4 regions of the Paenibacillus sp. PvP094 genome follow, and region 4 is predicted to be linked to each of the others. Evidence: riboswitches for the same ligand, from Rfam matches in the RefSeq annotation. Region 4 holds a riboswitch; each other region holds the start of a gene.
What was found. Region 4 has a riboswitch for cyclic di-AMP ahead of ABIC22_RS09570 (resuscitation-promoting factor). Riboswitches for the same ligand answer to the same signal wherever they lie in the genome.
Positions count from the first base shown of each region.

Region 1: another riboswitch for cyclic di-AMP. It lies ahead of ABIC22_RS29115 (C40 family peptidase); the one in region 4 lies ahead of ABIC22_RS09570 (resuscitation-promoting factor).
Region 2: another riboswitch for cyclic di-AMP. It lies ahead of ABIC22_RS03065 (hypothetical protein); the one in region 4 lies ahead of ABIC22_RS09570 (resuscitation-promoting factor).
Region 3: another riboswitch for cyclic di-AMP. It lies ahead of ABIC22_RS21225 (3D domain-containing protein); the one in region 4 lies ahead of ABIC22_RS09570 (resuscitation-promoting factor).

Region 1 is NZ_JBEPOM010000001.1:6,469,469-6,477,424, reverse strand. It holds gene ABIC22_RS29140 (YkvI family membrane protein) at 1-724, opposite strand, end outside; gene ABIC22_RS29135 (xanthine phosphoribosyltransferase) at 928-1,503, shown strand; gene ABIC22_RS29130 (hypothetical protein) at 1,606-1,935, shown strand; gene ABIC22_RS29125 (hypothetical protein) at 2,054-2,272, shown strand; gene ABIC22_RS29120 (carboxymuconolactone decarboxylase family protein) at 2,400-2,729, shown strand; gene ABIC22_RS29115 (C40 family peptidase) at 2,810-3,274, opposite strand; cyclic di-AMP (ydaO/yuaA leader) riboswitch at 3,280-3,411, opposite strand; tRNA gene ABIC22_RS29110 (tRNA-Leu) at 3,773-3,857, shown strand; gene ABIC22_RS29105 (X2-like carbohydrate binding domain-containing protein) at 4,197-7,956, shown strand, end outside.
Region 2 is NZ_JBEPOM010000001.1:614,445-622,400, reverse strand. It holds gene urtC (urea ABC transporter permease subunit UrtC) at 1-395, shown strand, start outside; gene urtD (urea ABC transporter ATP-binding protein UrtD) at 358-1,167, shown strand; gene urtE (urea ABC transporter ATP-binding subunit UrtE) at 1,145-1,840, shown strand; gene ABIC22_RS03090 (nitrogen regulation protein NR(II)) at 1,877-2,533, opposite strand; gene ABIC22_RS03085 (Rha family transcriptional regulator) at 2,591-2,794, opposite strand; gene ABIC22_RS03080 (urease accessory protein UreF) at 3,052-3,753, opposite strand; tRNA gene ABIC22_RS03075 (tRNA-Leu) at 4,175-4,257, shown strand; gene ABIC22_RS03070 (glutathione peroxidase) at 4,395-4,871, opposite strand; cyclic di-AMP (ydaO/yuaA leader) riboswitch at 5,240-5,412, shown strand; gene ABIC22_RS03065 (hypothetical protein) at 5,528-5,926, shown strand; gene ABIC22_RS03060 (HAD family hydrolase) at 6,097-6,780, shown strand; gene ABIC22_RS03055 (Nramp family divalent metal transporter) at 6,946-7,956, opposite strand, start outside.
Region 3 is NZ_JBEPOM010000001.1:4,598,791-4,606,746, reverse strand. It holds gene ABIC22_RS21230 (polysaccharide deacetylase family protein) at 18-809, shown strand; gene ABIC22_RS21225 (3D domain-containing protein) at 938-1,612, opposite strand; cyclic di-AMP (ydaO/yuaA leader) riboswitch at 1,615-1,814, opposite strand; gene ABIC22_RS21220 (amino acid ABC transporter ATP-binding protein) at 2,081-2,806, opposite strand; gene ABIC22_RS21215 (ABC transporter substrate-binding protein/permease) at 2,793-4,232, opposite strand; gene ABIC22_RS21210 (M20 family metallopeptidase) at 4,438-5,613, shown strand; gene ABIC22_RS21205 (alpha-glycosidase) at 5,862-7,613, shown strand; gene ABIC22_RS21200 (right-handed parallel beta-helix repeat-containing protein) at 7,689-7,956, opposite strand, start outside.
Region 4 is NZ_JBEPOM010000001.1:2,037,581-2,045,536, reverse strand. It holds gene ABIC22_RS09580 (HD domain-containing protein) at 275-1,552, shown strand; gene ABIC22_RS09575 (TatD family hydrolase) at 1,863-2,633, shown strand; cyclic di-AMP (ydaO/yuaA leader) riboswitch at 2,876-3,129, shown strand; gene ABIC22_RS09570 (resuscitation-promoting factor) at 3,401-4,585, shown strand; gene rnmV (ribonuclease M5) at 4,738-5,283, shown strand; gene rsmA (16S rRNA (adenine(1518)-N(6)/adenine(1519)-N(6))-dimethyltransferase RsmA) at 5,288-6,190, shown strand; partial or broken gene yabG (sporulation peptidase YabG) at 6,253-7,150, shown strand; gene veg (biofilm formation stimulator Veg) at 7,304-7,579, shown strand; gene ABIC22_RS09545 (small, acid-soluble spore protein, alpha/beta type) at 7,813-7,956, shown strand, end outside.

The DNA of each region.
Region 1 (7,956 bases), 4.4 Mb from region 4:
CTGGCATCTGGGCTGACATGGCGAAATGGGCGGCTAACAGCATGAAGCCTACGCCGATTCCGCCGATTACACCGCCCCATTTCAGGACATTACGATCACGGATCTGATTGCCTACCGGCACCAGAACAGCTTGGGCCAGTACCAGATTGAAAGATGAATACAGTAGTGGAGACAGCCACACCTTTATAGGATTGGTATCTGTAGTCAGCGTAACGAACCGTAAGGCACCGGGATGGTGTATGGTGCTTGTAATCATGAGAATGGACAACAGGAGCATCATCGGTACCACAATGCTATTCATTTGCAATATGGCTTTGATGCCTCGTCCAAGAAGCAGGTACGTTCCCACTATCGTAATAATCAAGCCAGTCTGGTAATTCAGTCCAAGATGCTCCACGAAGACAGAGCCTGCTCCGGCGAGCATTACACTGTTTACACCAATAAGTATCAGAAGCGTTATCCAGGTAATCCACTTTCCAGCCTTATGGCCGAATAGGTGCTTGTTCAGGTCCTCGTAAGAGCGGGAGCCGGTATCATGGGCGATGAGCATCATTTTGGTGCCCAGCCAGACAAATAGTATGGTCGATAAGCCAATGGTGATGGTGGCCCATTTGCCATACTGGGTAAAAAACTGCAATATTTCCTGCCCTGTCGCGAAGCCTGCTCCTACAACCGTTCCGATGTATGTAAATGCGATCTGCAGCACCCGGAATGCCTGTTTCATGCGTTTCCCCTCTCAGGCCCCATTATAGTTTGGACATGCGGGTACCATGGTACAAGGTATGCTTGACCCTGGTAACTCATGACAATTGTAAGAAGCTTTCGTCCCCAGAATCGGTCAATGATGGAGGAAAGCCGATTTCGCTTGAACTGACAGCCTCATCTATGATACTTTTACCTCATAGGATAGGCTTGGGAGGTCGAATTATGGAAGTATTAAAACAACGAATATTACAAGAAGGCGTAGTCATCTCGGATCAGGTGCTGAAGCTGGACGGATTATTGAATCATCAGATTGATCCTGCACTGACAATGGAGATGGGCCGCGAGTTTGCCGCTCGCTTTCGTGAAAGTGGAGTGACACGGGTCATAACGGTGGAGTCTTCAGGGATTCCGGTTGCTTTTGCCGCAGCACATGAACTTGGGGTGCCGCTCGTATTTGCCCGTCGAAAAAAGACACTTCTGGCAGATCCCGATGCCTACTGTGAACGCGTACCTTCCTTTACCAAAGGGATCGTAACCGATATTATGGTATCCCGCGAATATATTCATGAGAACGACCGTATTTTGTTTATAGACGATATTATCGCCAACGGAGATGCAGCTCGCGGTGTCATTAAAATCATTGAACGTTCAGGGGCGGAGCTCGTCGGATTCGGTGTCGTGGTCGAGAAATGTTTTCAGGCCGGTGCACGTACGATCCGTGAGCAGGGCATTCCGGTGGAAGCCTTGGTGCGCATTCGTTCACTGAATGATGGAACCGTGCAATTCGACGATAATTAAATGTGACAGTTTAAAGGAAAAAGCCTATTTTTTGAACAATGCCTTTGCATGACCGCGGATTTCATTTATAATGGGGTTATGTTAGGGAGAGGAGGCAACACCATGGGGAACCAACCGGCATCAGAACAATTTTTTATTGAAAAGCTGGCGGAGTCGAAAGTTCATTTTGAACGTGCCCTGGATTGTAAACATACGGAATTTGATGACCTTTATCCCTATATGATTGAACATCCTCAATTTTTCTGGTACAAACGCTATGTTGCCTGGTCAGAGTTGCTGACCATTGTAGGCTTGTGTGAAGAGTTGTCCTTCGCTTGGAAAGAACAATTTACACCACATCAAGTGGAGTACCTTGAAGAACGTGTGATGTCCGCCAAAGTGCTTGATTTTTGGTTCGAGAAGAACGACAGCAAAGAGCACGCGCAGCGGTAACTTTCAGTCGGGACATTTTTCGAATGACATAACAGTCCAATACAGTCACGTGAGACCTAAATGACTCTTCATTTAGGTCTCTTTTTGTAAATTATTTTGGAACATAGGAGCCATAGACATGATTAGTGATGCAGAATTGGATGCACTGCGCTTATCGGGTGAAAAAGTAAGAGTGGTACGGGATGGTTTGGAGTCCAACGATGTAACAGGGATTGTCGTTGCATGGGATGGGGAACAGGTGCTTATCCGTCGCCAGAACAGACGTGTGGTCAAGCTGGACCGCAGCTATCGCTATCAGCTCTTTAGCGAACCGCGCCAAAGTCCGGCTGATGAATAGAGACCCGCTCTGGAGACGGATGCATGGAATTACCATGGATGGTTTGGCATAATTCCGCCACTCGGGAGAGAAGATAGGTACAGCGAGAATTCGTAAACTTATCAGCCGAGAGGATGTGCGGGTAGCCATGACATTGATGAATGATAAGGTACATGCCTACAAGGATCAGATTGGAGAATTAAGCGATGTATTGCCTGGCGTAGTCAAAGCGTATCACGAATTTACGGGTGAATGCTTTCAGTCAGGTGCCATTGATGCCAAAACCAAGCAGCTGATTGCCCTCGGCATCGGATTGTTTGCCAATAACGAAGTATGTACGTTTTACCACGTAGAAGAGGCACGTGCGAAGGGCGCAACCGATCAGGAGATTATGGAGACGGTTGCGGTTGCCGGAGCGGTAGGCGGCGGTCACGCGCTGTCTCAAGGCGCAATGCGTGTGCAAAAGGCATTGCACTAAGGTTTCTCCTGCAAGTGTGTCTGAATAACTAGACAGCAAAACAGGCTCTGGAATGATCCAGAGCCTGTTTCTTGTCCAACTTATATTTTTCCAAGCATCTTGTTATACATAAACTGTCCGGTCACCCGGCGCGCTGTTACATAGCGGTCACTGAAATAGGGATTCGACATTTTGGTGATGCTGACACCTTTACTGCTGGAAGCATGAGCGAATTGTCCGCCCCCAATGTATACGCCTGTATGCGAAATGCCGCTGCCTGAAGTGTTGAAGAATACCAGATCACCTGTGCGGATATTGGCTTTGGATACCGGAGTACCCGCCTTGGCTTGCTGCTGTGAAGTACGTGGCAATTCAATGCTATATTTTTGGAAGATATATCTCATAAATCCAGAGCAATCAAACCCGGCCAGCGTCGTGCCGCCCCACTTGTAAGGAATTCCAGTCATGTTGTTAACGACGGTGTTGATACTGCTCGCCTCAGTGCTTGCTGCACCAGATGTGAATAGAACGGCTGCGCCAAAAATAGAAATGATCAGTTTTTTCAAAATCAATGTTCTCCCTTCGATGCCTACGGAGTTAGCTAAGGGTTCGGTAGAAGGTTCCCTATATTTCCTATGTATAAGAATAATTCACCCAAAATGGTTCCCCCGTTTTCAAACATGAAACTCGGCAAATGAATAATTAAGTTTTTGTAACCTTTTGAAACTATATTGCATAAATGCGTAATTGTCAAACCTTTCTTCCTTCTGCAATGTTAACGGAATTCAAGACTTTTTGTGGAAAATAGTAGTTCTCCATGTTTATTTATGATGACAAAAACGTAATTTGTGTTTCATCAGCACATAAATTGGACAAATAAGTAAATTGGAGTCGTAGAGGATAGCAAGGTTCATTCTCAACAGGAAAAGTCAGGTCTCGACCAGATTTTATAACTTTCGGTTATCGTAGTTTTATACTAAATCATTTAAATGTTGACACATTGAATTTCACATGATATATTATTTCTTGTCGCCGCGATAGGTTATCTCGGAGATATGCTATATGCGGTCGTGGCGGAATTGGCAGACGCGCACGGTTCAGGTCCGTGTGGGCTAACCCCCCGTGGAGGTTCGAGTCCTCTCGACCGCATCATAAGAAGAAAAGGTTTCTCGTTAGGCTAGCGCCTGCGAGAGGCCTTTTTTTATGTCTTTCTACTTGACCAAAACTACGATACACACATCGTTACTAAACAACGTCCTCCGAATCGATCTGATGGCAGCAGCTCACTCGCATAATCTCCGGTGTAAGGGGGAGAAATGCCTGTTCTATGGCTGTTGTACCCCCGCTTTCATGGTGAAATGTACGCAAAATTCCGAATTGTACCTATCCTGAGCATAATACATCCACTACTCTTATCACGTAAGGAAAGCGCTATCATTATGGATTTGAATTCACTATTTCAGAGGGGGTAGGAATGATTTGAAGCGAATGGGTAAACGGATGGCGATGGTTTTTCTGGTGTTCATCTTTGCAGCAGTTCAGTTTGGTTTTACAGGGACAAAAGGTCGTGTGGTTGAAGCAGCGGCGGAGAAAACATTGGCTGAGAAACCGTACATGGGCTGGAGCAGTTACAGTATGCAGGTGTATGACCCTTCCGTAAAATGGACATCAGCGGAGAGCATCAAGAAGCAATCGGATGCTATGCGAGAGAAGTTACAGGCTCATGGCTATGAATATATCAATATTGATGCAGGATGGAACGGAGATAATGATGAATACGGAAGACCGATTCCTAACCAAGAGCTGTATCCGAACGGATTCCAGGAGGTTATCGACTATGTTCATAACAATGGTCAGAAGATCGGGATCTATCTGATTCCCGGATTGTCGATTGATGCATACAATAAAAACCTTGAGATCTATGGAACGGGCGGAGCTTGCCGAATGCAGGATATTGCATATCAGCCGCTTACCGTGATGGATGCTTGGAATGCGTATACCTACAAGATTGATTTTTCGAATCCTTGTGCTCAGAAATACATCGATTCCATCGCAGATCTACTGGGCGAGTGGGGGATTAACTTTGTCAAATTCGACAGCGTGACTCCAGGATCAGGAATTAACAATCTGAGCAGGGATGCACGAGGCGATGTGGAGGCCTGGTCCAAGGCTTTGGCAAGGCATAATATCTGGTTCGAGCTTTCATGGGCACTGGACCATAACTACGTGGATTTCTGGAAAAAACACGCCAATGGCTGGCGTATTGACTGGGATGTCGAAGCATACGACAGCAATGTGGGGTTAACGCAGTGGGCTAATATTGCACGATTGTTTCCAATCGCTGCGCTTTGGTGGCGTGATGCAGGTCCTGGCGGGTGGAATGATTTTGACTCGCTAAACGTGGGCAACGGTTCCATGGATGGGCTCACGAAGGATGAACGGAAGACAGCCATGACATTCTGGGCGATCTCGTCTGCACCGTTGTATACAGGGAATGACATGACCAGGCTGGACAGCTATGGACTTGAACTTCTTACCAATGATGAGGTGATCGCTGTCAATCAGGCTGGACGTCCGGCTCACCCGGTATCGATGGATACCCAGCAGCAGGTATGGTACGCCAATAACGGAGATGGAACGTACAGTGTGGCTCTGTTTAATCTGGGCAACCGGAGTGCTGAGGTCAAGGTCAATTGGAGCGATATCGGTCTGGAAGGACCTGCATCGGTCCGTGACCTGTGGAGCCATTCCGAACTGGGTACCTTTAACGAGGGGTTTAGCAGTGGTTTATTGGAGCCTCATGCTTCACGAATGCTGAAAGTCAAGGCACTGAACGGAACATCGACGGTGAATGACGATGATACAGGCATGCGCTATACCGGAGATTGGAAGCGAAATGGAGGCAAGGAACAATTAGAGGGTTCACAGGATCTGACTATAGCAATTCAGGATTCCACAAGTAATGATAGAACGACTGTTGATACAGCGAGCAATTCCAATGTAGCAGATGAACTGGCTGCTGAACCATCCATTGCTGGAGAGGATACCACGGTTACCGAGGTGGTCTACGTTAACGATGACGACGGTGAGATACATTACACAGGTTCGTGGAATGCGAATACTGGCAGAGGTTTTGGGGACTTCAATGACGATGTGCATTATACGGAAAAAGACGGCGATTATTTTGAATACACCTTCACAGGTACAGGCATCGAGCTGCTGACAGAGAAGCATCAAGAGCAGGGGGACATGAGCATTATTCTCGATAATGGAGAGGCAGAACAGGTAAGTGCGTATACCGATGGAGAAAGGGAAACCCAGCAGGTGCTGTACAGCAAAACAGATCTGCCAAGTGGAACACATACGATAAAGGTCGTTAAGGCATCGGGCCAATACATGCTTCTGGATGCACTCAAGGTAACCAGGGAAAAAGAGTCTGATGGGCAGAACAGTGGAATAAGTCCAACCGCTGCAGACTTTGATAAGGCAGTGGATCAGCAGGCGGATGTAAAAATTACGTTAAACCTGAACGGTAATACGTTAACTGGTGTGACATACGACGGGGGCAATCTCGGCGAAGATGACTACGTTGTCATTGACAATACGTTAACGATCAAGAAACAATACCTCACCCAGCTGCCCGTTGGCACAACGAAGTTTAACGTGTTATTTAGCGCGGGAGATCCGCAGACGCTGACGATTAAGGTTATTGACACTTCAGGAATCCGATTCGCGATGATTAACAATGATGATCCCGCAATTAAGTATAGCGGCAACTGGTCACGCAGCACGGGAAGAGCATTTGGCGACTATAAGGATGATGTGCATTACGCCGAGCAGAACGGCGATTATTTTGAGTATGAATTCAGAGGAACGGGTATTCAGTTTTTTACGGAAGTGGATCCGTCCCAGGGCGACATGGATATTTACATGGATGGTGAGTTTAAGGAAACGGTGAGTGCTTACCGTGACGGACGTTTGGCGCAGCAAAAGGTCTATAGTGTCTCAGGGCTGCCAGATGGGCTGCATACGCTTAAAGCCGTGAAAAAGTCAGGGCGGTTCATGTTGCTTGACTTCCTCAAGGTGGAAATCCCCAATATCATTCAGCCGGTGAGTGCTGTTTTTGACAAAGCTGAATCTGCTCAAGCCGATATTGAAGTGACACTTTTGCAGGAACCGGAAAGTTTCAAGAAGATTATGAATGACTCACTTGAGCTGGTAAAGGGAACCGATTACGAGGTAGCAGGGGATAGGGTGACGCTTAGAAAATCCTACCTTGCTGCGCAGCCTCTCGGCACGTTGAACCTCCGTTTTGTTTTTGGCGGCGATTATCTCAATGATGTTCATTATTCGGCTGTAAACGGTGATTCCTTTGAGTATGTCTTCAAAGGTACTGGCATCCGTATGATTACTCCGACTGGGCCGCAGCAGGGTGAGGTGGTGATCTACATCGACGGAAATCTGGTTCAAACCGTAGATACGTACAGTGAGGGACGTAAAAATAGGCAGGAAATCTACAGCATAACAGGCCTGACAAGTGGTGTGCATACGCTGAAGGCTGTCAAAAAGTCCGGGGAGCTCATGCTCACGGATCAACTGAAATTTACGATAGCTGCTGGGGACAGCGGGCCAACAAACCCAACAAACCCAACAAATCCGAGCAATCCATCTGGACCTTCCAATCCGGGTGGACCGTCAACTCCTGTTGTACAGCCTCCAGTTACTCCGGTTCCGGAAACAGAAGCAGGAGAGGAACCTTCCGGGAATACGGAGACGACTCGGCATGAGGCATATATTAACGGTTATAAGGACGGACTGTTTAGACCGAATAACAAGATCACTCGTGCAGAGATGGCAACCATACTCGCCAAAGTCGTTGAAAAAGATGCTGCATCATCAGATGTGACGTTCAGTGATGTGAGTTCTTCCCATTGGGCAGCAGCAGCTATCGACAAGGTTGCAAAAATGGGACTGATGCAAGGCTACAAGGATGGCACATTTAAACCGAATCAGTCCTTGACCCGTGCAGAGATGGCAAGTTTGGCTGTGAGCCTGGCTCCGGATATGACCAAGCGGGGCAGCGGGTTCTCTGATATTGGCAGTCATTGGGCTAAGGAGGCGATTCAAAAAGCCCAAGGCCTGGGAATCCTGACAGGTTACAAGGACGGCACCTTCCGGCCGAATGCTGATCTGACAAGAGCAGAAGCCATTATTGTCATTAACCGGGCGCTGGGAAGAGGACCACTTA
Region 2 (7,956 bases), 1.4 Mb from region 4:
ATGATCCGGCGGGTTATAAAACGTTGACGTTTGCCCTTTCCGGGGCTCTTGCAGGAATAGCGGGTATGCTGTTTGTTCTTCAGGTCGGGATTATCTCGCCGTCCATGATGGGGATTGTTCCATCCATCGAAATGGTGTTGTGGGTTGCATTGGGTGGTCGCGGCACGTTGATTGGGGCTGTGATCGGGGCAGTGGTTCTGAATGCGGCCAAAACCGGGATAAGTGAGGCCTACCCTGAAGGCTGGTTGTTTGTTCTCGGCGGGCTGTTTGTAACGGTGGTGTTGTTCATGCCTCACGGGCTCGTTGGAGTCTATCGAAATGTCGTTCGATTGCTGAAGCGGAGAGGAGAGGTTGTGCATGTCCCTGTCAGTAAGGAAAAACCTGAAGTCTACTGAAGCTTCACCTGTATTGATGGCTGAGAGTATTACCGTAGCTTTTGGTGGTTTCGTTGCAGTTAATGGCATGAACCTGAAACTGCATGAGCATGATTTGCATTTTCTGATTGGCCCCAATGGTGCGGGGAAAACGACAATGCTGGATGTCATTTGCGGAAAAACCAAACCCCTCTCCGGCACGGTGCGGCTGGAAGATGGCACAGAGCTGACACGTCTGAAGGAGCATCAGATCGTCCGGAAGGGTGTAGGACGCAAGTTCCAGGCTCCGTCCATCTTCGGAGGCCTTACCGTACAGGAGAATTTGGCCTTGGCGGCGGAAAATCAGCGTTCACCTCTTCGGACTCTTGGTATTCCGCGGTTTGGGAAAATCAACACGGCAATGGAACAGGTCATAGAGCAAATTGGACTGCAAGACCGCGTGTATACACGAGCAGGAGCGCTTTCTCACGGCGAGAAGCAGTGGCTGGAAATTGGCATGCTGCTGCTTCAGGAACCGCGCGTATTGCTGCTGGACGAACCGGTTGCCGGGATGACGGACGAGGAAACGCATAAAACAGGCAGGTTGTTACAGGGGATAGCGCGTGAACGTTCGGTCGTGGTTGTGGAGCATGATATGGAGTTTGTCCGTGAGTACGCGGCGAAAGTGACCGTGATGCATGAAGGGAAGCTGTTGAAGGAAGGTACCATGGCTGAGGTGCAGGAAGATCCTAGGGTGGCCGAAGTCTACTTGGGAAAAAGGAGAGATGACCATGCTGTCGCTGCAACGAATTGAATCCGGCTACGGGGAAAGCAATGTGCTGCGTGGTGTTAATCTGGATGTCCTGCCTGGACAGGTGGTCTGCCTAATGGGCCGGAATGGTGTCGGCAAAACGACGCTGATGAAAACGTTGATGGGCCTGCTCAAAACGAGGAAGGGGGCCATCCACTGGAAAGGGCAGGATATATCCGCTTTGGAACCTGCCAAACGTGCCAAGGCAGGCATTGGATATGTTCCTCAGGGTCGTGAGATTTTCCCTCAGCTTACGGTAAAGGAAAATCTGCTGCTCGGTCTGGAGACATCTGCGCCTGGGGTGAAGACGTTTCCTGAAGATGTGCTCGCGATGTTTCCGGTCCTTGCGACCATGTATGGACGACAGGGCGGTGATCTGAGTGGTGGCCAGCAGCAGCAGCTTGCCTTCGCACGAGCGCTTGCCTCAAGGCCCGGACTATTGTTGTTGGATGAACCGACAGAAGGTATACAACCTTCCATTGTCGAGGATATTCGGCAGGTCATTCTGCAAATCAAGGCGAAGGGCGACATTTCGGTGCTGCTCGTCGAGCAGAGCATTGATTTTGTACGTGGGGCTGCGGATTTTATCTATGTCATGGACAAGGGAGCAATTGCGCTGCAGGGATCACCGGAGGAATTGGATATGTCTCAATTTGAACACCACCTGTCCGTATAGGAGAGGTGGTTATTTTTTTGCTTTTTTTTGCTTTGCTCAGGAGCGTTTATCCAAAATGTTGGAGTACTTCGGGTATAGTCTGCGGATGCAGTCCGGACAGATGTCGTGTGTAAATTCTGCGTGGGTATGTCTCTCCAAATAACCTTCGACTGAATTCCAGACGTCCTGCTCGTCCTTAATCTGTTTGCAGACGGCGCAAATGGGAAGCAAGCCGCGTAGTGTCCGCACTTCGGATAGAGCAAGCTTCAATTGCTGTTCAATTCGCTTCTGTTCCGTAATGTCTGTATGCGAGATCAAAGCTAGTCCCATCGGAGAAGGAGGATCCGTCTGATTCAAGGGGGTAAGCTCCAGCTTGAACCATCGAAGGTCCAGGTTCGCAGACTGTACAGATATGTCATATGTATGGCAGTGAACAAAGGGATGTTGAATCTTCTCTAACTTCTGAATAATCGATGAATTCTCCGTTTCCTCTTCCTGGGCTGCCCATATCTGCAGCAGCTGAAGATAATGAAACGTTTCGCAAGAAGATCGGTGGGCGTCAGTTTTTTTATATTTCGAGAGATGCAATCGCCCGAGTCCGTTCTGCCATGCGGTATTGCAGCTGCGGATTCTCCAGTCGCGGTCGACGATGATGAGTTGATGACGTAGGGATTGAAAGGATAACCTTTCAAGGTCAGTTGTAAAGAAGCTCATGAATAGGCCCTCCTTGGCAATCAGTTAAAAGATCGGGACGGCAAGGTAATGGCGGTGTCATCGTAGTTCATCCGAAATTTGCAAAATGTCTGCCACCTGGTTTCGGAAACGGGTGGCTTTTCGTGTGCCATGGATGAGATTGGATAAACGATACGGCGGGATGTCGTGCTTCTCGCAGAACGTTTTCTGGTCCATCTGTAGCTCCGTTAAGCGGCGTTTAATGGCCCATCCGAACGGAGTCACGGGTTTCTTTTTGTTCAAAAGGGTTCACCCCTCATAGAAGTATTTCAACCCGCCTTCGGCTGTGTATAATAGAGGGAGATGCGAGCTGTTCATTACATTATATACGTATTTACGTCATGTAACAATTATAAACGATGAAAAATAGTGTATTTATATTAAATAATGACGTAATAACGTGATGTTCTATAGGCATACGTGAAAAAGCACGTCAGCAAGGAGGTTGCTGCGTGCTTTTTCGTTTGGGGAAATATGAGGGGAGCTTGGAGGCGGTAAGATTAGGCGCGATAAGCATGCAGCCCTGCGCCAAGCATGTGGAAGCTGGGGAACAACGATTTCATGGACATTGAGGTTGGCTGTGCCGGTCCATCCGCAGCGGAGGCGCTAACGGTATTCCATTCATGCTCCAGGTCTGCGGCCAGGCGAACCAGCAGTTCCTGGGTTGTTTCGTTATGCATGGGGAGGACTTTGGAAGCTTCGGTTATGCATGCATTCATGGCTGAGTGCAAGTAACCCATTACCGCTTCCTCGACGGGGATATCGAGGTAGTGGTTGATCCAGGCGTGAACAGTAGAGAGGCAGCCTACAGACTCGTATTTGGCAAGGGTGTGTTCGAGCTGGCTGAATTCTATCCAGGGGTGGAGAGCCCGGGCCAGCTTGATCAGTCTTTTGCCCATGGCAGCGGCTTGCTCCCTTTGATCAGAAGGAGTCCGCTGAACGTGAACCAACTTGTCAATGAGAGCTGTTCGCCATGTGTCATTATGATCCGTTGCGCTGTAGATACCTTTAATCGCCATGCCCTCAAGTCGAACGATACTGGGATGCAGCTGACAGCGCATGAAGGATTCCAGATCATCGGCATTTCGGATGCTGCCTTCAGCAATGTGTACATCCATACCAAATGAATGGGTAAAACCTCCGACATGAATGGAGGAATCAAGCAGTTTGACATAATCGAGCAGCTTATTCCCACGGTTCACGGTCTTTCGCCTCCTATGTTCGTGAAATGTTATGTTATATAACATTAATATTGATTTCTGAATCCTTTTATGTTTAAAATCCGAATTATATGATATATATAATCACATAAACATCCGTATTTTGTCAATGATTTCTTATTTTAAGTTTCAATTATATTATAACGTTACATAATATGATTGATAAAAGTTAGAAGTCCGAAAATTATGTTAGGTATATGATATGTTTATTGTGAAGAGCTAAAATTAAAAATGAAGATGTATAAAAGAATTGAAATTTAATGTATGCAGCAGTTAAAAGATCATGACGATAAAAACCGATATTTGGAGAAAAAACACAGGTGCAAAGTAGTTTTAATAAAAGTGCTTTACTTTTATATTGAGATCCTGTATAATCAATTTTGTTGCCGATTATTTACGACATGCGGTCGTGGTGGAATGGCAGACACGCTATCTTGAGGGGGTAGTGGGCGTATGCCCGTGGAGGTTCGAGTCCTCTCGACCGCATCATATTGTACGACAAGAAGAGGTTTTCCGAATATGGAAAACCTCTTCTTTGCGTTTGGATAAACATAAAAAAAGGCCATTCACACAGAACCGGACTTTCTGTGGTTCCATGTTGATTGTGGCCTCTCCATGTTGATCTATTTCAGCAGTTTCTCAATATCAGCCTCAATTTGGTCAGGAGTCGTTTTTGGAGCATAACGCTTCACGACCCGTCCGTTCTGATCAACAAGGAATTTGGTGAAGTTCCACTTGATGGCTTTGGATCCGAGCAGTCCCGGTGCCTCTGTTGTCAGGTGCTGGAATAGAGGGTGAGCGCTTGAACCATTAACATCAATTTTCTCAAACATAGGAAAGCTTACACCGTAATTCATCTGGCAGAACTCAGCAATATCGTCGGAAGATCCTTTTTCCTGAGCGAATTGGTTACTTGGGAAGCCCAGTACTTCAAACTGCCGGTCTTTGAATTTGTTATAGAGTTCCTGTAAGCCTTCAAATTGCGGGGTCAGACCACATTTGCTCGCCGTATTTACAATTAGCAGCACCTTGTTGCGATAATCGGACATCTCGACTTCCTGGCCCCGAAGGGTATTGACTTTGTAGTCATAAACGGACATGATCAGTCGCCTCCATATCGTATAATGGGTTAATGATTTCTATAGTTATATTATATTGCTTACAATTAGATAATGCAAAACTAATTAAATAAATTCCTATGTTTACTTACAGATATCTAAAATTACAACCGTTTTTCATAAGGACGAGAATTAGCGAGATTCACAGAGATGGATGGAGAATGGATCGGTTGTAAGCGATATCATTGATATGTAATGCCTTAAATTCGTCCATTCGGTGATCTGACCGGACTTTACACTAACATGTCGCGGGTGTATGATTCATATCGTAATTTCTAATTCAATTAAACTTAACATGAACAACGAAACAAACGATAATATCGCTCTGGTCAATACATGAAACAGGAACGATGTTTTAATCGCTGAGTTTCCATTCATTCATGGGTGGGAAACGGGGGAACCAATCGGATTGGCTGTCATTGCAGCTAATCCATGGGGTGAATTTTTCGGTGCAAGCCGGAAATAGGGCGACTCTCGCGCCCGAATCCGTCAGCTAACCTCGTAAGCGTTAAAGGGAGAGGCAACAAGCCGTACGCATATTCATGGCGTTTTCGTCATGGGTTATTCAAGAAGCGTTCGGGAGGCCTTGGTCCCCCACGCTTCTTTTTTGTTGTCTTTTCACGCCAAGGGAGGAACGAATGATGGATAATGAGATGATTTTAGTAACAGCACCGAATGAAGCAGGCCGCAAGTTTATCAAGCTGTTGATGTACAAAAAAATGCCGTTTGCCGTTCTGACCAACAGTGCAGGGGAAGAACGGAAGCTCCGCAGAATCGGAGTGGAGAACGTCATTCGCATGAATACAGCTGAAGCTCAGAAGTGGTTTCTACCGCAGTCGAGCGTAGGCAACGTTTTTATCTTCGAGAATAGTTTGAACCTGACCTGTCGCTATCTGCAGATCTGCCGTTCCTGGACCTCCAAATCACTATGTGTGATTACAGAACAGAGTCACCCCAAAGGCATTTACCGAGGGATGGGAGCTGACCGCATTGTGTATTCTCTTAATGGAGAAGTGGGCTTCTTGCTTAATGGTTAATGTGATAGCTGCCGATTGATCCGGTGTAAGGTGCCTGTTATAATTGAACTTGTGGAAAAACGGAATTCTGAGGAGACTCATGCATGATGGTGGGTCTTCTTTTTTATTTGAGCATTAATGTACATTGCTGATTTAGAGATTGCGTTCATGGCTAACAAGGAGGAATAGGCGTGCCGGATGTACGGGGGTTAAAATGGTTGTTCTTTGATGTAGGAGATACGCTGGTGGACGAATGGGAGCCGGTAGATGATATTATAGGGCAGTTTGTAAAAGAAGCCTGCTTGCTTGGATATCCGGTGAAAATAGAGGAAGTGCGAGAGATATTTGCCTCCTGTTATCGAAATTATGAGCAGTGGCCCATGAGGGTAGCCATTCGAACGCTAATCAGCGATGAACGTCATAGGGAGCAGATCCAGGAGAAGTTGAAGTTCCGGAAGGAACTGGAGAAGCCCTTCGCTTCTGCTGAAGCGGTGTTGAAGGAATTGTCACACCATTATCGAATCGGGATCATCGCCAATCAGAGTCCAGGGACAGAGGGGCGCCTGGAGAGCTACGGTCTGCGGAGGTACGTGGATGTACTGGCTTGCTCGGCAGAAGAAGGCGTATCGAAGCCGGATCCGGAACTCTATGCGGTGGCTTTGAAGCAGGCGGGATGTGAACCCCAGGAAGCAGTCATGATTGGGGATCGGATTGATAACGATATCATTCCTGCCAAGAAGCTGGGGATGCGAACGATTCGGATTTTGCAGGGCTATGGACGATTTCAGCCTGAGCTTGAGGGCCAAGAGCGTGCAGACTGGACCATCGAAGCCTTGGAGCAGCTTATTCCACTGCTTGTGCCTTCTGAGGGTTAGTGGATAAAATTAAAAAAAGATGACTTTCGCGTCATTAAATAAAGGACAAGGCAAGTGCACGGCAAAGCTAAAAGGCTGATCCCTTCAAGTATATTCTTGATGAGGGATCAGCCTTTTTTTTATAAATCTATAGTAAGAGGGAAACGGTTTTAGCGCATATATAGATTAAAACAGCATGATGGTCTGGAAGATCAGATAGACGTTCAGAACCACAATTACGGCAGCGATGATCCAAGAGATGACTTTGAGCCACAGTTTGTTGGCGAATGCGCCCATGCTTTTCTTGTCACTCGTAAACATCACAAGTGGAATGACGGCAAAAGGCAGCTGCAAGGATAGAATCACCTGGCTCAAAATCAGTAGTTCTTCCGTTCCGTGTTCGCCGGCGATAGCCGTCACAATAACGGCAGGGATGATTGCAATTAATCGGGTCACGAGCCGGCGAAGCCAAGCCGGAATCCGAATGTTCAGGAAACCTTCCATGACAATCTGCCCAGACAGTGTGCCTGTAAGCGTAGAATTCTGACCTGAGGCCAGCAGAGCGACACCAAACAGAATACTTGCAATGGTTGTGCCCAGCAGAGGTGTAAGCAAGTGATAAGCATCTGCAATCTCAGCGACCTGCGTCATGCCTGCACTGTGAAATACAGCGGCTGACACAATGAGTATGGCGGCGTTGATAAACAGGGCCAGGGTCAAAGCGATCGTTGAATCCATGGTGGAGTAACGGATTGCTTCTCTTTTCCCCTGAGTTGTCTGTTCGATCTGCCGGGTCTGCACGATGGACGAATGCAAGTATAGATTGTGCGGCATAACCGTTGCTCCAATGATTCCGATGGCAATATATAGCATCGCAGGATTCTGTAGTATCTCGGCACTTGGTACAAAGCCTGTGAGTACCCCGCCCATGTCCGGTTTGGCAAGAAACAGGTCAATCCCGAAGCAGAGGGCGATGGTTGCCATCAGCACGATGACTAGTGTTTCCAGAGCGCGGAAGCCTTTATTTTGCAGCAAAAGGATAATCAGAACATCCACAGCCGTAATAATGACGCCGTATAACATCGGGATGTTGAACAGAAGCTTCAGTGCAATGGCTGAACCGATAACCTCAGCCAGATCTGTTGCGGCAATGGCCAGTTCGCACAGAGCCCAGAGCATAATGACAACCGGCATACT
Region 3 (7,956 bases), 2.6 Mb from region 4:
ACAAAGGAGGCTGTATCATGCGTATTCGCCTCATCGCATTCTCCATGTTGATCCTTATATTTATGAGTGGAAGCTATTCACCTGGACAAGTGCTGGCCAAACCCGTTCCAGAGAGCATACCTGCTGCAAAGCCGGATCTATCTGAGGATGAACAGCTGACACTCGGTCAGCTCAGGCAGAAATATGCCGATACGTTCAAGACCAATGGGCCTTCAACCAGACAGGTAGCACTAACTTTTGATGATGTGCCTGATCCGCGCTTCACTCCGCAGGTATTGGATATTCTAAAGAAATATAATGTAAAAGCGACTTTTTTTATTGTCGGCAACCGGGCAGAGAAACATCCCGACCTCGTCAGACGAATCGTTAGGGAAGGTCACATTGTTGGGAACCACAGTTACAACCACCCTGAATTCAGTAAGCTGTCTTTGAATGCTTTTCGCAAACAAATTCTACATACCGGTGACATTATTCGTAAACTGACCGGGTATACACCTAAAATGATCCGTCCTCCATACGGGGACATTAATGAGAAACAGCTGCAATGGGCCGCAAGACAGCAATACAGCATCGTCAACTGGAATGTGGATTCGCTGGATTGGAAAGGCCTCAGCAAAGAGCAAGTAAAGCAGAATGTTTTATCTGCAGTCAAGCCAGGCTCCATCATTCTTCAACACGCGGGCGGAGGCGTGGGCTCCAATCTGTCCGGTACGATTGGAGCACTTCCGGAGATTATAGATGAACTGCGATGCAGGGGCTTTAATCTAGTGACTTTGGACGAAATGCTGCAATTGCCAAAAAGCAAATAATACTCGGCTTCGTAAACCAAACACACAAGTTATGGAACTACCAATCTTGCGCGTTTTAATAAAGAAAAAGGGTACCCTTATTTCACGTTAATCGTGTCATAAAGGCACCCTTTTATTGGCGCTGATACTTATTTCAAGATATAAAGTTCAACATCCTGAAAACCAAATGTGCTCACAGACTTCTGGCTTCCAGGAATGAAAATATCAATCCGTTTCCCTTTGATCGCCCCGCCGATATCCCGGGCAGTAGCCACAAATGCCTGCTTAGGCAGCCCCGGATGGGAGTGACCTGTAACAAGAACCTTCGTACCCAGTGGGATCACACTAGGGTCTACTGCAATCGTGCCGAGTTCAAGTGGATTACCGAAGTAATCAACAGGACCCCATCCACCATTTTCGGAAGCGGCTGCAGAGTACGCTGTTGCTTTCACATCAATGGATTTACTGTAATCAAACGTTTTGCCCCAGGCCTGAACGACTTTATCGTCAGCATTCACATCAAGGCTAGCTGTCGTAATCGTCTTTGCACCCGTCGAGCTCTTCGCTGCTGGAGCAGCTGAGGCCGTGTTTGCTTTTCCAGGAATCGTAATTTTCAAACCACCATAAATGTTGTAAGGTGAAATATCACTGTTTGCTTTAACCAGTGTGTTCAGTCCAACTCCATATTGTTTCGATAAGGTATAGAAGGTATCCCCCTCTTTGGCCACGTGAACAGAATCAGCGTGAGCTGGAACGGCCTGAATGAGCATTGCTGCTGTCAGCAGGGCTGTTGCTGTTTTGGCTATAGTTCTCTTCTTAATCATGGTCTTCCTCCCTCATTGTGCCTGCGAAGTTAGTTGTCGGATTCGGATGGAGGAAACCACCCTATAGGTCTCTGTTACATTCGTCTTGCGTTATGTACCCCTAATTCACCCCAAGCAGCGTGCGTTTCAATCTTCCCCTCCACGGTCTGCATCATTACATCCTCCACACTTCCTCCTCAGGAAGTTTCGGCAGGAACAATATATCACAATTTTGTAACCAGGGTCCGTAGTAAATGTTACCAACTGTCTATAACAACACATTATGATGCTTTAAAAATAAGGATTTTTCTTAAAAAAGAGCGATCAAGCAGCTCTGGAACGATGACAGAAACGTTACTTTTACGACACTGGATCCTTATCCATGCACAAAAAAACAACCCTGCTAACGTGACGTGAGCAAGGTTGTTTAATTTCGTTATTTTGTTCATTCTATTTAATACGGTTCACTGACTGGATCATGCTCAAAGGCTATGACAAGACTTTACCGAGGAAGTCACGCGTACGTGGATGCTTAGGTTGACCAAATACTTCATCTGGTGTTCCCTCTTCCACAATTACACCGCCATCCATAAAGATGATGCGATCACCGACTTCACGGGCAAAGCCCATCTCGTGGGTAACAATAACCATCGTCATTCCGCCTTCAGCCAGGCGCTTCATAACGTCGAGTACTTCACCAACCATTTCAGGGTCAAGTGCAGACGTCGGCTCGTCAAACAGCATCACATGCGGCTGCATCGCAAGCGCTCTGGCAATGGCAATCCGCTGCTTCTGTCCACCAGACAGCTGACTTGGATAAGCATCTTTTTTATCCAAAAGCCCCACGGTTTTGAGCAAGTCTGCGGCGATCTGCTTGGCTTCCTGTGCAGACTGCTTTTTGACTTTGATCGGGGCAATGGTAATGTTTTGCTCCACGGTTTTATGCGGAAACAGATTAAAGTGCTGGAACACCATCCCCATTTTCTCCCGCGTTGCATTAATGTTGTGTTTGGGATCCGTGATCGATACGCCTTCGAAATTAATTTCACCTGAAGTAGGCTGCTCCAACAGGTTAAGACAGCGAAGGAAGGTACTTTTGCCTGATCCTGAAGGACCAATCACGACAACGACCTCGCCCTTGCCAATTGAGACATCTATGCCTTTAAGTACTTCGTTTTTGTCGTAGGATTTGTGTAATTGTCTAACGTCTATCACTTGCACTCAACTTCCTTTCCAGTCGACCCAGCAGCTTGGACAAAATGAATGTCAATACAAAGTATATGGCTGCTGCAATAAGGAACGGATTCATTCCTTGGTACGTAATGTTTTTGACTACACTTGCCTGATACATGATATCAACCATACCAATGACCGAGATAATGGAAGATTCCTTGATGATGGTTACGAATTCATTACCGATGGCAGGCAGTACAGCTTTGAAAGCCTGTGGCAAAATAATAAATCTCATGGCCGCTGCTCTACCCATCCCAAGCGAACGGGCAGCTTCAAGTTGACCACGGTCAACGCCTTGAATCCCTGCACGGAAGATCTCTGCCAGGTAAGCACCACTATTGATGGAAAGTGTTAAAATACCCGCCTGAAGAGGCGAGAACGTAATACCAAATGTCAAGGCAAGACCATAATAAATAATCATCAATTGAACCAGCATCGGCGTACCGCGAATGACTTCTACATATGCCGTACCAATCCACCGCAAAATTGCTGTATCATGCATTCGGAACAAACAAATGATCAAACCGATGATTACCCCGAAGATTACGCCAAGTGCTGACAATAGGAGGGTATAACCAACCCCCGTAGCATAAAAACTTTTGTACTGCCAGAATACTTCAAAAATATTTGGCGATTTGACCTCACGGTCTGCCATCAATTGACTGGCTTCGGTTACCATCTGATCAATTTTATTCTCGCTCTTCAATCGTTCAAGCGTACCATTAACAGCATTTAGCAACTCCGTATTGCCTTTGCGAATACCGATCGCTGCTGCTACCTGCTCTTCATCCGGAACTGCAGGAGCAAGTCCAATCATATCGTCCAGGTAGCCTGCGGCAACCGTATCTTCAACGATTGCAGCGTTGATCCGTTTAGTCTGCAGTTGAAGCACAATGTCCGAGATTTTATCAAGAGACGTCAGCTTGGCTCCAGGAATCTTCTGTCCGATCGTTTCCTGAATCGAACCTTTCTGTGCTCCGATCTTTTCATTTTCCAGTTCAGCCATGGTCGGGTATTTGTCTTTATCCTCATTGCGAACCATGATGACTTGTTTCGATTTATAGTAGGTATCCGAGAAGTCGATACTTTTTTTGCGGTCCTCTGTCGGTGTCATGCCTGAAATAACGATATCCACGCGTCCACTCTGCAATGCAGGCAGCAGGCCGTCAAAACCCATATCTTCGATGACAAGTTCTACGCCCAGATCGGCAGCAATCTCTTTGGCAATGGCAATATCAAATCCGACAATCTCATCTTTGCCATTAATAACTTTATGGAATTCATATGGTGCAAAGTCGGCACTCGTGCCGAGAACCAATTTTTTACTGTCTGAAGTGCCCGTAGTTCCACTTGCCAGCGCCGAAGGAATGGCAGCTGTCAATAAAACGACAAAGGTCAACAGCATCATGGTGTAACGACTAATCAATTTCAACCCTGTTCTCCCCTTACAATACATTATGTGCTTCCTCATGTTGATGCCTGAGTCATTATAAAGTACAATGCATGATTATGCAATGAGTTTTCAACTTACAAATCCTGACTTGTTTCTGAAAAAATCAAGCAAACATGATATAATGACTAAATTATTTTCATTTTGCACGAAGGAGTTCACGATGACACATACCAAATCACAAATTTTGTCGGTTATTGATCAATATGCTTCCCGTTTTAAGGAGATTTCATCATACATTGGTGCCAATCCTGAACTCGGGAACGAGGAATACCTTGCTTCTGCCCGCTTAAAGGAAGAATTGATATTTCACGGTTTCGAAGTAGAAGCTCCCGTACTTGGACTGGGTACGGCTTTTATCGGCACCTACGCTGCTGCCAAAAAAGGACCAACCATAGCCCTGTTATGCGAATACGATGCACTTCCCGAGATTGGTCACGCTTGCGGCCATCATCTGATCTGTATGATGAGCCTGGGCGCAGCTGTCGGTCTAAAGTCCATTCTGGATGAAGTTGGAGGAACGTTAAAAGTCTTCGGCACACCTGCGGAGGAAACTCGTGGCGCCAAAGTTCCAATGGCTGAAGCAGGTCTGTTTGATGATTGTGATGTCGCGCTAATGGCCCATCCTTATTATGCTTATGAGAAATCGGGCAGCTCTCTGGCCATTGATGCCGTGCAATTTGAATTCCACGGCAAATCCTCTCACGCCGCGGCCAGTCCGCATGAAGGGATAAATGCTCTCGATGCGGTCATTCAAACCTTTAACGGTATTAATGCATTCCGCCAGCAAGTGAGAAGTACTGTCCGGATCCATGGTGTTATTAATAGCGGTGGTCAGGCTGCCAACATCATCCCCGACTATGCTTCAGCCCAATTTTACGTACGCGCCGCAACCAGAAAAGAGCTTAACATACTAACGCAGCGTGTCATACAGATTGCCGAAGGTTCCGCGCTCCAAACAGGCTGTCGTCTTGTGACTTCGAATTACGAAACGTCGTATGATGAGATGGTAACCAATGAAGCTTTATCTGCAACGTTCAGTGAAAACCTCATGGAACTCGGTATTCCACAAGACGAGATCGTTAGCGGAGATGATCATGGCTCCATGGATATCGGTAACGTATCCTTACGCTGTCCTGCAATTCATCCTTACATTCGGGTCGTTGATGAGGTTCACACCCTGCACTCCATCGAATTCCGCGATCTGGCATTACAGGAACGGGCACTGGATGGCATGATCTTGGGTGCAAAAGCACTTGCCACAACAGCTTATGATGTGCTAACGAAGCCTGAGCTGCTGCAAACGATTCGAACAGAGTTTGAACAGGCCCTACGATAATATAAGTTTTAAATAGAGACAACCAAAGAGGTGTTCTCTACAGATTGGATGGATATCACCAGATCTGCAGAAAACACCTCTTTTCTTTATTTTGCATACGTATATTCAAGCCTAACCTGGAGATGCTTGTGAAATGAAATCGATGAAAGTAATGAAAATTTTACTAATTATGTAAACCTTTTATGGTTCATTTGCTGTCTAGCTTGGTTATGTAATGCTATACTCATCTTGATACAGGAGGTGCCGTCATGCTGCTCGAAGCGATGTATCACGTTCCCCGTGACAAGTGGGCTTACGCCTACAACACGTCTACGATTCATCTGCGTGTACGTACGAAGAGAGATGATGTAGACTATGTGACTGCACTGACTGGTGATAAATATGATTGGGACGGAACCTACAGGGAAATCCAACTGGAAAAAGCTGCATCGGATAGGATGTTCGACTACTGGGAGGCTGCGGTTAAACCCCAATTCAAACGACTTACTTATATTTTTCGAGTCACAGCGGGTCATGAAAATGTATTTCTGGCCGACAATGGGATTCACCGCGATCCCCCTTACCCTACTGGAGGATATTACGAATTCTCGTACATTCATGAAATTGATGTGTTTAAGGTTCCCGAATGGGCCAAAGAAGCTGTTTTTTACCAGATCATGACCGAACGGTTCGCCAATGGCAATCCAGACCTCAATCCCGAAGGAACTCACGCCTGGGGAGGTACGCCCGAGCTGGATAACTACTTTGGCGGTGACCTGCAAGGCGTCCTCGATCATCTGGATGATCTAACCAAGCTTGGCGTAAATGCTATATATTTCACCCCCCTCTTTCAAGCCAACTCCTACCATAAATATGACACCATTGATTATAAAAAAGTAGATCCGCATTTTGGAGATAATGATTTGCTCAAAAAAGTCACAGAGGAATGCCACCGGCGTGGTATCCGCGTCATGCTTGACGCCGTTTTTAATCATTGCAGTGAAGATTTCCCGCCTTTTCAGGATGTGCTGCAAAATGGAAAACAATCAAAGTATGTAGACTGGTTCCATATCAATGAATTTCCTGTCGGTATTAAGAACGGTATACCTACCTATGATACCTTCGGTTTTTATGGAAATATGCCGAAATTTAACACGGCCAATCCGGAAGTGAAAGCGTATCTGCTGGATGTCGCCGAATACTGGATTAAGGAGATCAAGCTCGACGGCTGGAGATTGGATGTAGCGAACGAAGTGGATAACCACTTCTGGCGAGATTTCCGCAAAGTAGTTAAAACGGCGAACCCGGAAGCCTATATTGTGGGCGAGGTTTGGAGTGATTCCCTGACATGGCTGATGGGTGACCAGTTCGATTCCGTTATGAACTACCCTTTTGCCGACAAGGTCCTGGAATTTTTCTGCGGATCCATGGATGGCTACAACTTTGCAAATGAGATGGGGTCCCTCATAATGCGGTATCCCCAGCAAACCAACGAAGTGATCTTCAATATGCTATGCAGTCATGATACGCCTCGCCTGCTCTCCCGATGCGGTGAAGACAAACGCCGATTAAAACTGTCCGTTGTATTCCTGTTTACCTACATCGGTACGCCGTGTATCTTCTATGGAGATGAAGTAGGCATCAGCGGTGAAGGAGATCCCGATTGCCGCAAATGTATGGAATGGGACCCTGCCAAGCAAGATCGGGAGCTCTATGACTTCTACCGGCTGATGATTGATCTGCGCAAAAGCAATGAGGCACTTCGCAAAGGGCGCTTCCGCTTTCTTAAAGCGGATCACAACGACCCCTGTATCGTTTACGAGCGAATGGATGATCAGCTTCACTTTACGGTTTGGATGAATAATACGCCCGATGTACGCACCCTCTCTCACCCTATGGAGACCAGAGACTGGAGAGATGCACTAACCGAAGATCCCGTTATTCCCACAGATGGCATCATGAACATTAAGCTCGATCCTTACGGTTATCGAATTCTATACAGACAGCTAGATCCTTCATAAAGGAATCTCCTAATTCATCAGATCCATGCACCCTTTCCTCGATCTGGTGTTTAGGAGGTTTTTTTATGATAATTGCTAAACCTTGGTCCCCTTGATATTACCATTGGCATCGACAGTGACTCTCCAGCGTGTGGAATTGGGTCCTGTCAGTACAAGGTCGTTCACCAGTTGGTAGACAGAACCGTTATTGTCCTTAACCACATCAATCACGACGTTTTTTCCATTCGAAAAAGCACTGGACCCGAATAAATATCGACCAGTGGCACTAGATGATACCAGCAACACATTATCTTTAATAATGTTATTTTCCACAACCCGATTAACATTATCAAAATGGACTGCC
Region 4 (7,956 bases):
ACATTATTTTATGTTTTATGATACTCATCATACCAACGATTCCCAAAACAGTCAACCTTAAAATTAGCTTAAAATTAAGGCTGTTTTGGATAAGATTACGGGTGGCAAGGGGTTAAGAGCGATTTTTCATATTTAAACATCAATGTCAGCTTTGTCGATTTGGAAAACATTAAAAGTGCCTTATTCGACAAAATTCGTCATTGTGTGTCGAATAATTGGGCTGGTTAGGGCTGAAAGCGACAAACACAACTCAAAAACAAGGGAGCGAAGCGACATGGAACAGCGTTTAACCGAAGAGAAAGTGTTTAAAGATCCGGTACATAATTATATTCATGTGCAAGATCCGATCATATGGCAGTTGATCAATACTCCAGAGTTTCAGCGCTTGCGACGGATCCGTCAGTTGGGAACATCCTATCTGACTTTTCACGGTGCTGAACACAGCCGGTTTTCACACTCATTGGGTGTTTACGAAATTACACGGAAGATTATCTCTCAATTTGAAAGAAGTCACTACTCCGATTGGCCTAAGGAAGAAAAAGCCGTTGCACTCTGCGCTGCATTATTGCATGACTTGGGTCACGGGCCATTCTCTCACTCCATTGAAGAAGCCTTCGACATGAACCATGAGGACTGGACCTGCCGAATTATCCTTGGGGATACCGAAGTGGGGGCGATCCTGAGACGGGTTGCTCCCGATTTCCCGGAGAAGGTGGCATCTGTTATTCAGAAAACATATGAAAAGCCAATCGTCGTGAATTTGGTCACTAGCCCACTTGATGCAGACCGGATGGACTATTTGCTTCGGGATGCATACTTTACAGGTGTAAACTACGGAACCATCGACCTTGACCGCATCCTGCGAATGCTTCGTCCTTATCACGGGAGAATTGTAGTCAAGGAATCCGGTATGCATGCCGTGGAAGACTATTTGATGTCACGATACCAGATGTACTGGCAGATTTACTTCCACCCGGTGACCCGAAGCTCCGAAATTATCCTGAGACAAATATTTAAGCGTGCAAAAGAGCTAGTAAAGCAGGGGTTCCAATTCCGTTTCATGCTGGAGCCACTGCCGCAGCTGTTTGACGGAGTGCTCTCTGTTGATGAATATCTCCAATTGGATGAAGCTTTAATACAGACCACATTCATGCAGTGGCGTCAAGAGAACGATTCTGTTCTGAGCGAGTTATGCGAACGTTTTATGGATCGCAGGCTGTATAAGTATGTAGAGGTTGAACAGATCGATGTGGAAACGATTGAAGAAATTCGGGTTGCCTTTGCCAAAGCGGGTCTTCATCCCGAGTATGATCTGGAAATTGATTTTCCGACGGATCTTCCGTATGATGTTTTTCGTCCGGATGAATCGACAGACAAACAGATTCTGCTGCTGGATAGACAGGACAAGTTGCATGAATTATCCGAGGTTTCGGACATCGTCCGTTCAATCAGCGGTATACATCGTGGTAAGCACCATCTGTACTATCCGCAAAACAAGGTGGACGCCATCATTCACGAGCTGCCATCTCATATTCGCCCATACTTCTCATGATTATGAAGTGAGCCGTGGAGAGCAAAAAATTTACAAATTAGCTATGACAGAAAGAATTTCTATTTCGAGATATTATCATGATACAGTAATCTGCTTTAATGGAGAGTATATGTAGATCGACATAATTTTGTAATGTACACTTTTTTTGAACAAGTTGAGGTTATAAGGGCTCCTATATATAGTAGAAATTAAATTTGGTAATTCCACATGTTGTACTCTGAAAAATCAATGATGATGATAAAATGGGTGCATTTTATAGGATTTTGATTGGGATAGAAAACAGTTATTCGACAGGAAGGGAGAAATACAAATGATGTTATTCGACACACATACACACCTGGATGCACCGCAATTCGACGAGGACCGCGAGGAGATGATTCAACGTGCTGTAGACGCCGGGGTTGGCCGTATGATCAATGTCGGTTTCAACCGGGAGACCATTCCATCCACGATGAAGCTTGCCGAAACGTATGATTTTATATATGCTGCTGTAGGCTGGCATCCTCAGGATGCCATTACGATGCAGGAGGGCGATCTCGAGTGGATTGCGTCTCTGTGCAAACATGAAAAAGTCGTTGCCATAGGCGAGATTGGCCTGGATTATTATTGGGACACTTCACCCAAGGATGTGCAGCATCGTGTATTAAGACAACAGATCGGACTGGCTCGTGAACTTAACATGCCTATTGTCATTCATAATCGCGATGCTCATGAGGATATTGTCAAAATTTTGCGTGAAGAGAAAGCTGGACAAGTCGGGGGTGTCATGCACTCTTTCTCAGGAAGCTGGGAAACGGCAAAACTCTGTCTTGATCTAGGGTTCCATCTATCCTTCGGTGGACCAATTACGTTCAAAAATGCCAAGCAGCCGAAAGAGGTACTGGCGAAGGTACCGATGGACCGATTTTTCATTGAAACCGACTCCCCATATCTTACACCACATCCTTATCGTGGAAAACGAAATGAAACAGCGCATGTACGTCTGGTTGCAGAAGCAGCTGCGGAAATTAAAGGCATTTCGGTAGAGGAAATTGCTGCAATAACGACCAAAAATGCCATGGAACGATTTGGAATTCGTTAAAAAACGAAGCAAATGCGGTGAAAAAGAGAGGTAGACGGAGCGAATTTGCTTTTTGATCCAAATAAATGAAGAATATTACAATATTTTAACCAAATATTTAGAAAAACGTACTTGAACAACGCTTTACAACATGCATCGAAACAGGATATCATCTTTTCAGTGAATTGTTGTGAGGAAAATTGGACAGATGTTCGGGGGATGAACAAAGGGACACTTTCCGATGACACAACAATACTTTTCATGAACCGATCTCGCTGAGTCTCCGTTAACGGAGAGCGGGGGAACCAATAGGGCTTAAACATCAGTGTTAGCAGCTGATGCGCATCGTTCGCTGACCCAAAAGCAGCGGATGCATTTGCGAAGCACTATTTGATTTCTTCTTTGGGTCTCGGGGTGAATTCAAGGGCATCCGCCATGAGCGGGTGACCGGAGATAGGGCGGCTCTCTTTCGCCCGAACCCGACAGCTAACCTCGCAAGCGGAAAAAGAGAGGCAACCTCGTGCATGAATTTCCGATATTCAAAATCATTCGGAAGCCACGAAAGAGTTCCTCTTACACTCTTTCTTTGGCTTTTTTGTTTTTGAATAAAAGAAATAAGGTCATCATACGGTAAGAATTCAGGTGGTGACATCATGTTGCGAAGAGTGGTTCATGGTGCAGAACCGGTTATTGAGATATCGATCAGTTCTGTAGAAAATTTGGTATAGTCGCGTCAAAGACATCATGCATTAACTTTAGACGGCGAGGCTATGAAGGAGGACGGAGAAGTGGGCACATTCCAACCAGAAGAGACCCATGAGTCACGATCATCCAGTAAGTCTTACGCGTTGCGGTGGAAGCATGAGAACATGCGTCAAATGGCACTGATCGCTATTTTCTCAATCGCGCTTACAATCATGATCTTGTTAGTCGTTTACGGTCAAGCCGGGAAACAAATTTCGCTGGTTATTGATGGCAAAGCTCAAGCGGTAGAGACTCGTACAGGAATGCTTCAAGAAATGCTGGAGGAGCAATCAATCACAGTCAGCCCCCACGATGAGGTATCCATGCCTTTGAACGGGGCAATCGCAGATGGAGACCGCATTGTTATTGAGCGGGCCGTTCCAGTCAACATTACGGCAGACGGAGACACCAAGACTCTGTATACAACCGATTCATCGGTAGAAGATGCAATTCAGAAATCTGGAATTGAAGTTGCCAGTGAGGATAAGGTTTATCCTGCGCTCGCAACACCAATCAAGGCAGATATGAAAATTCGCGTAGTGCGTGTAACAAAGCGTACAGTGGAAGTGGAACAGCCGATTGCGTACAAAGTAATCAAAACGGCTGACCCTAGCTTGTACAAAGGTGACAATCGCGTCATCGTAAACGGCAAAGAAGGTACACTTGTACAGCATATCGAAAAGGTGTTTCAGGATGGAGAGCTAGTCTCCAAAAAGATGGTGGGCAAATCGGTATCGACCAACCGTGTCGATAAAGTTATTGCTGTCGGAACCAAAGCAAAACCTGTTGTGAAGCAGCCGGAGATTCAGACGGTATCGGCCCAAACCTCCACAGCAAAGAAAGCAACGACAACGAACTCGAAGAAAACCGCTGCATCAGGCAGCAAAGTGATTACCGTCTCAGGCACTTCTTTTAAATATTCTAAAGTACTTAAAAATGTATCGATGACCGCGTACTCTTCTGAGGAGCCTGGCATTGGTACAAAAACAGCTTCCGGTACCCGGGTAACTGAAGGACGGACCATTGCGGTCGATCCAAAAGTGATTCCGATCGGCTGGTGGGTGTACATTGAGGGCCTCGGCTTCCGTCGTGCGGAAGATACCGGCGGCGCCATTAAAGGCAACAAAATCGATGTGTATTATGACAGTGTAAAGCATGCCCTGAATTTCGGACGTAAGAAAGGCAAGACGGTATATGTGATCGGTCCGGTTAAGCCGGAAGCGAACTAAAATCGTTTTACTTTGAAATGGGAATGCTATAAAATAGTTGCATGAATGAATCATGCGGAATATGCGGCGGTGGAGTCTGAATAGGCTCGCCGCCGTTTGGCAGAGAAGAGGATATTCCTCTTCTTTTTGCGTTAGAAAGGAAGAAATGGAACATGATAAAAGAAGTCATTGTGGTAGAAGGACGCGACGATACCGTCGCCATCCGGCGGGCTGTTGAGGCAGACACCATAGAGACCGGCGGATCAGCCATCAATCAGCGAATCCTGAAGCGAATTGCACTGGCACAGGAGAGACGAGGGGTGATTGTTCTTACGGACCCGGATCATGCCGGTGAGCGCATTCGCAAAATCATTGCAAATAAGGTCCCAGGCTGCAAGCATGCTTTTATTCCGGAAGCGGATGCAACCCGTAAAGGGGATATCGGGGTCGAGAATGCCTCACCTGAGGCAATCCGCCATGCGCTGGAGCGTGTGCATACCTCGTATGAGGGTATACCGAGCCAGATCGATTGGGAGGACTTGATTGCAGCAGGACTGATTGTGCACCCGCAGGCAGCCGCAAGACGTATGGAGATGGGGAATCTGCTGGGCATCGGTTACTGCAACGGAAAGCAGTTCCACAAGCGGCTGGGTGTATTCCAAATTAGCCGGGAAGAGTTTTCTGCAGCATTATCGCAAATTGAACGTGAAGGATTGTGAGCGTATGAATGGCATGGATGAGACTTTGGAAATTGCAACACCCAAGCGAACGAAAGAGATAATTCAGAGACACGGTTTCTCCTTTAAAAAAAGTTTAGGTCAGAACTTTCTGATTGATCAGAATATATTGAACAAAATTGTAAATGCAGCGGATCTGGACGAGTCCAAGGGCGCACTCGAAATTGGCCCGGGAATTGGAGCGCTTACGGAGAGATTGGCCCGGGTAGCCGGTCCTGTAACGGCTGTGGAAATCGATCAGCGTTTGTTACCGATCCTTGGAGAAGTAATGGAGCCTTATCCCAACGTTCGGATACAGCACGGCGATGTGCTGAAGCTGGACTTGGCAGAGCTTTTCCGCACAGACTTTGCTAGTGTGAGCAAGGTGAGTGTTGTAGCCAATCTGCCGTACTATGTGACGACTCCTATTATGATGAAACTGCTGGAAGAGAAACTGCCGGTAGACAGCATTGTCGTTATGATTCAGAAGGAAGTAGCAGAACGTATGGCAGCTGCCCCCGGCTCGAAGGACTACGGAAGTCTGAGCATTGCGGTCCAATATTACAGTGTGCCTGAATTGGTTTGTATTGTGCCGCCAACCGTATTTATTCCGCAGCCGAATGTTGAATCGGCTGTCATCAAGCTCAAGGTTCGTGAGCAGCCCCCTGTCGAAGTGCCGAGTGAAGCACACTTTTTCGAAGTGGTACAAGCCTCATTTGCCCAGCGCAGAAAAACCATCTCGAACAATCTGAAAGCTCGCTTCTTCACCAAGGAGAATCGGGAGCAGGCTGATCAGTTACTGGAGCAGGCTGGCATTCAGCCGTCCAGACGGGGTGAGACACTTAGTCTGCAGGAATATGCGACGCTAAGCACGGTGATGTGGGATGCAGGAGTTCGTGCCGGCCTGTGAATAAATTCGGATGAACCAAACCGGGTCTTTGCCCATACGATGGGGTAGAGGTGATTATGTTGATGAATATCGGAGACTTGGTCGTTCGTAAGTCATACGGTGGAGATGTGACTTTTCGGGTGGAAGGCCTCCAGTTGGATAGCGCGGTCATTAAAGGGACCGAATTCCGGCTGCTTGCCGACTCCCCGGTGGACGATTTGATACAGGTTCCTTATGAGCCGCAGAGTGCCAAGACCAGGCAGGCACATGTAAAAGCACATCAAACACTCTCCAGGCTGCAGCAGAACCGGATTGAACAGGCGGAACGCAACCGTGAAGGCCTGACGCAGGACTGGGCTGCACAGCGGGGAGCCGGCTTATTTTGAAATGCCCGGCAAGGTGCTTCACTTGGATGGGGATCCAAATTACCTGAAGAAAAGTATGGCTCTCTATGAGCAGCTTCGTGTCCCGGCAGAGGGTCAATATGTCCATGAGTCAGCCATGGCTGATGCCCTGTATCGTCTTCTTCCCAAAGTCCAGCCTGACATTGTAGTCATTACGGGCCATGACGGAGTGCTGAAGACCCGTCAGCCTTACGACTTATACAGTCTCGGAAGTTACAAGAATTCGCAAAATTTTGTAGCGGCGATCCAGGTTGCAAGACAATATGAGCGTCATCTGGATGCGCTCACGATCGTTGCAGGAGCATGTCAGTCCCATTTTGAGGCACTTCTGCGGGCAGGTGCGAACTTTGCCAGCTCACCAGGCCGAATTCTGATTCATGCCCTTGACCCGGTATATGTGGCTGCCAAGGCAGCCTTTACATCCGTTAGGGAAACGGTGAATATGAATGATATTCTGCATAACACAATTAGTGGCAGCCAGGGTGTAGGTGGTGTCGAAACACGCGGCAGTTACCGCGTTGGCCTGCCTGGTTTGAATGATTTATCTACACTTAAAGTTAACCCATCAGTCGTCTGATATAAGTCAATTAAAGTCCCAATTTGGGGCTTTTTTCATTTGCAAAAAAATTCATTGACAGCAACTTTTCCATGCTGATATAATATTTAGTTTTGATTTGACATTGACTGTAAATTCAGGTATAATGGACAAGAAAAGAGGTGGTCGTCGACAATGGCTAAAAATACGCTGTTGGATATCAAACGCAATCTCGATGCTCATATAGGTCAAAAAATTATGTTGCGGGCTAATGGTGGCCGCCGTAAGACTATCGAGCGTACGGGTGTCTTGGAAGAAACGTACCCTTCTGTTTTTATCGTCAAGCTTGATGAGGAGCAAGAAACGTTCAAGCGAGTCTCTTACAGTTATGCAGATATACTTACGGAGTCGGTGGAAGTCATGGTATTTAACCCAGGCGACCAGACGCCTAACTCCTACATGGAGACGTAAGCATCGTTTTACAGGCAGTTTGCCCCTTGGGGCGAACTGCTTTTTTATTTGTGTAGAAATACTGTCCAGACAGGCAACTGCAGGAATGAGGTTTAACCAGAAACGGCATACTACTTGAACAGGCCCATACTGATATGCTGAACTGTTCATCGAAAATGGTGGCTCTGAAGCTGTCAGGAAGAATCCTGGTGAAATGGACTAATCAGAACTGTTACTTCAAGGAGGATGGTTTCATGAGTCGCAGAAGAAGAAGTGTAATGTCAGATGAGCTCAAGTATGAGCTGGCAAAAGACCTGGGATTTTATGATACCGTACAGCAGGAAGGTTGGGGTGGCATCAAAGCCAAGGATGCAGGCAATATGGTGAAGCGTGCCATT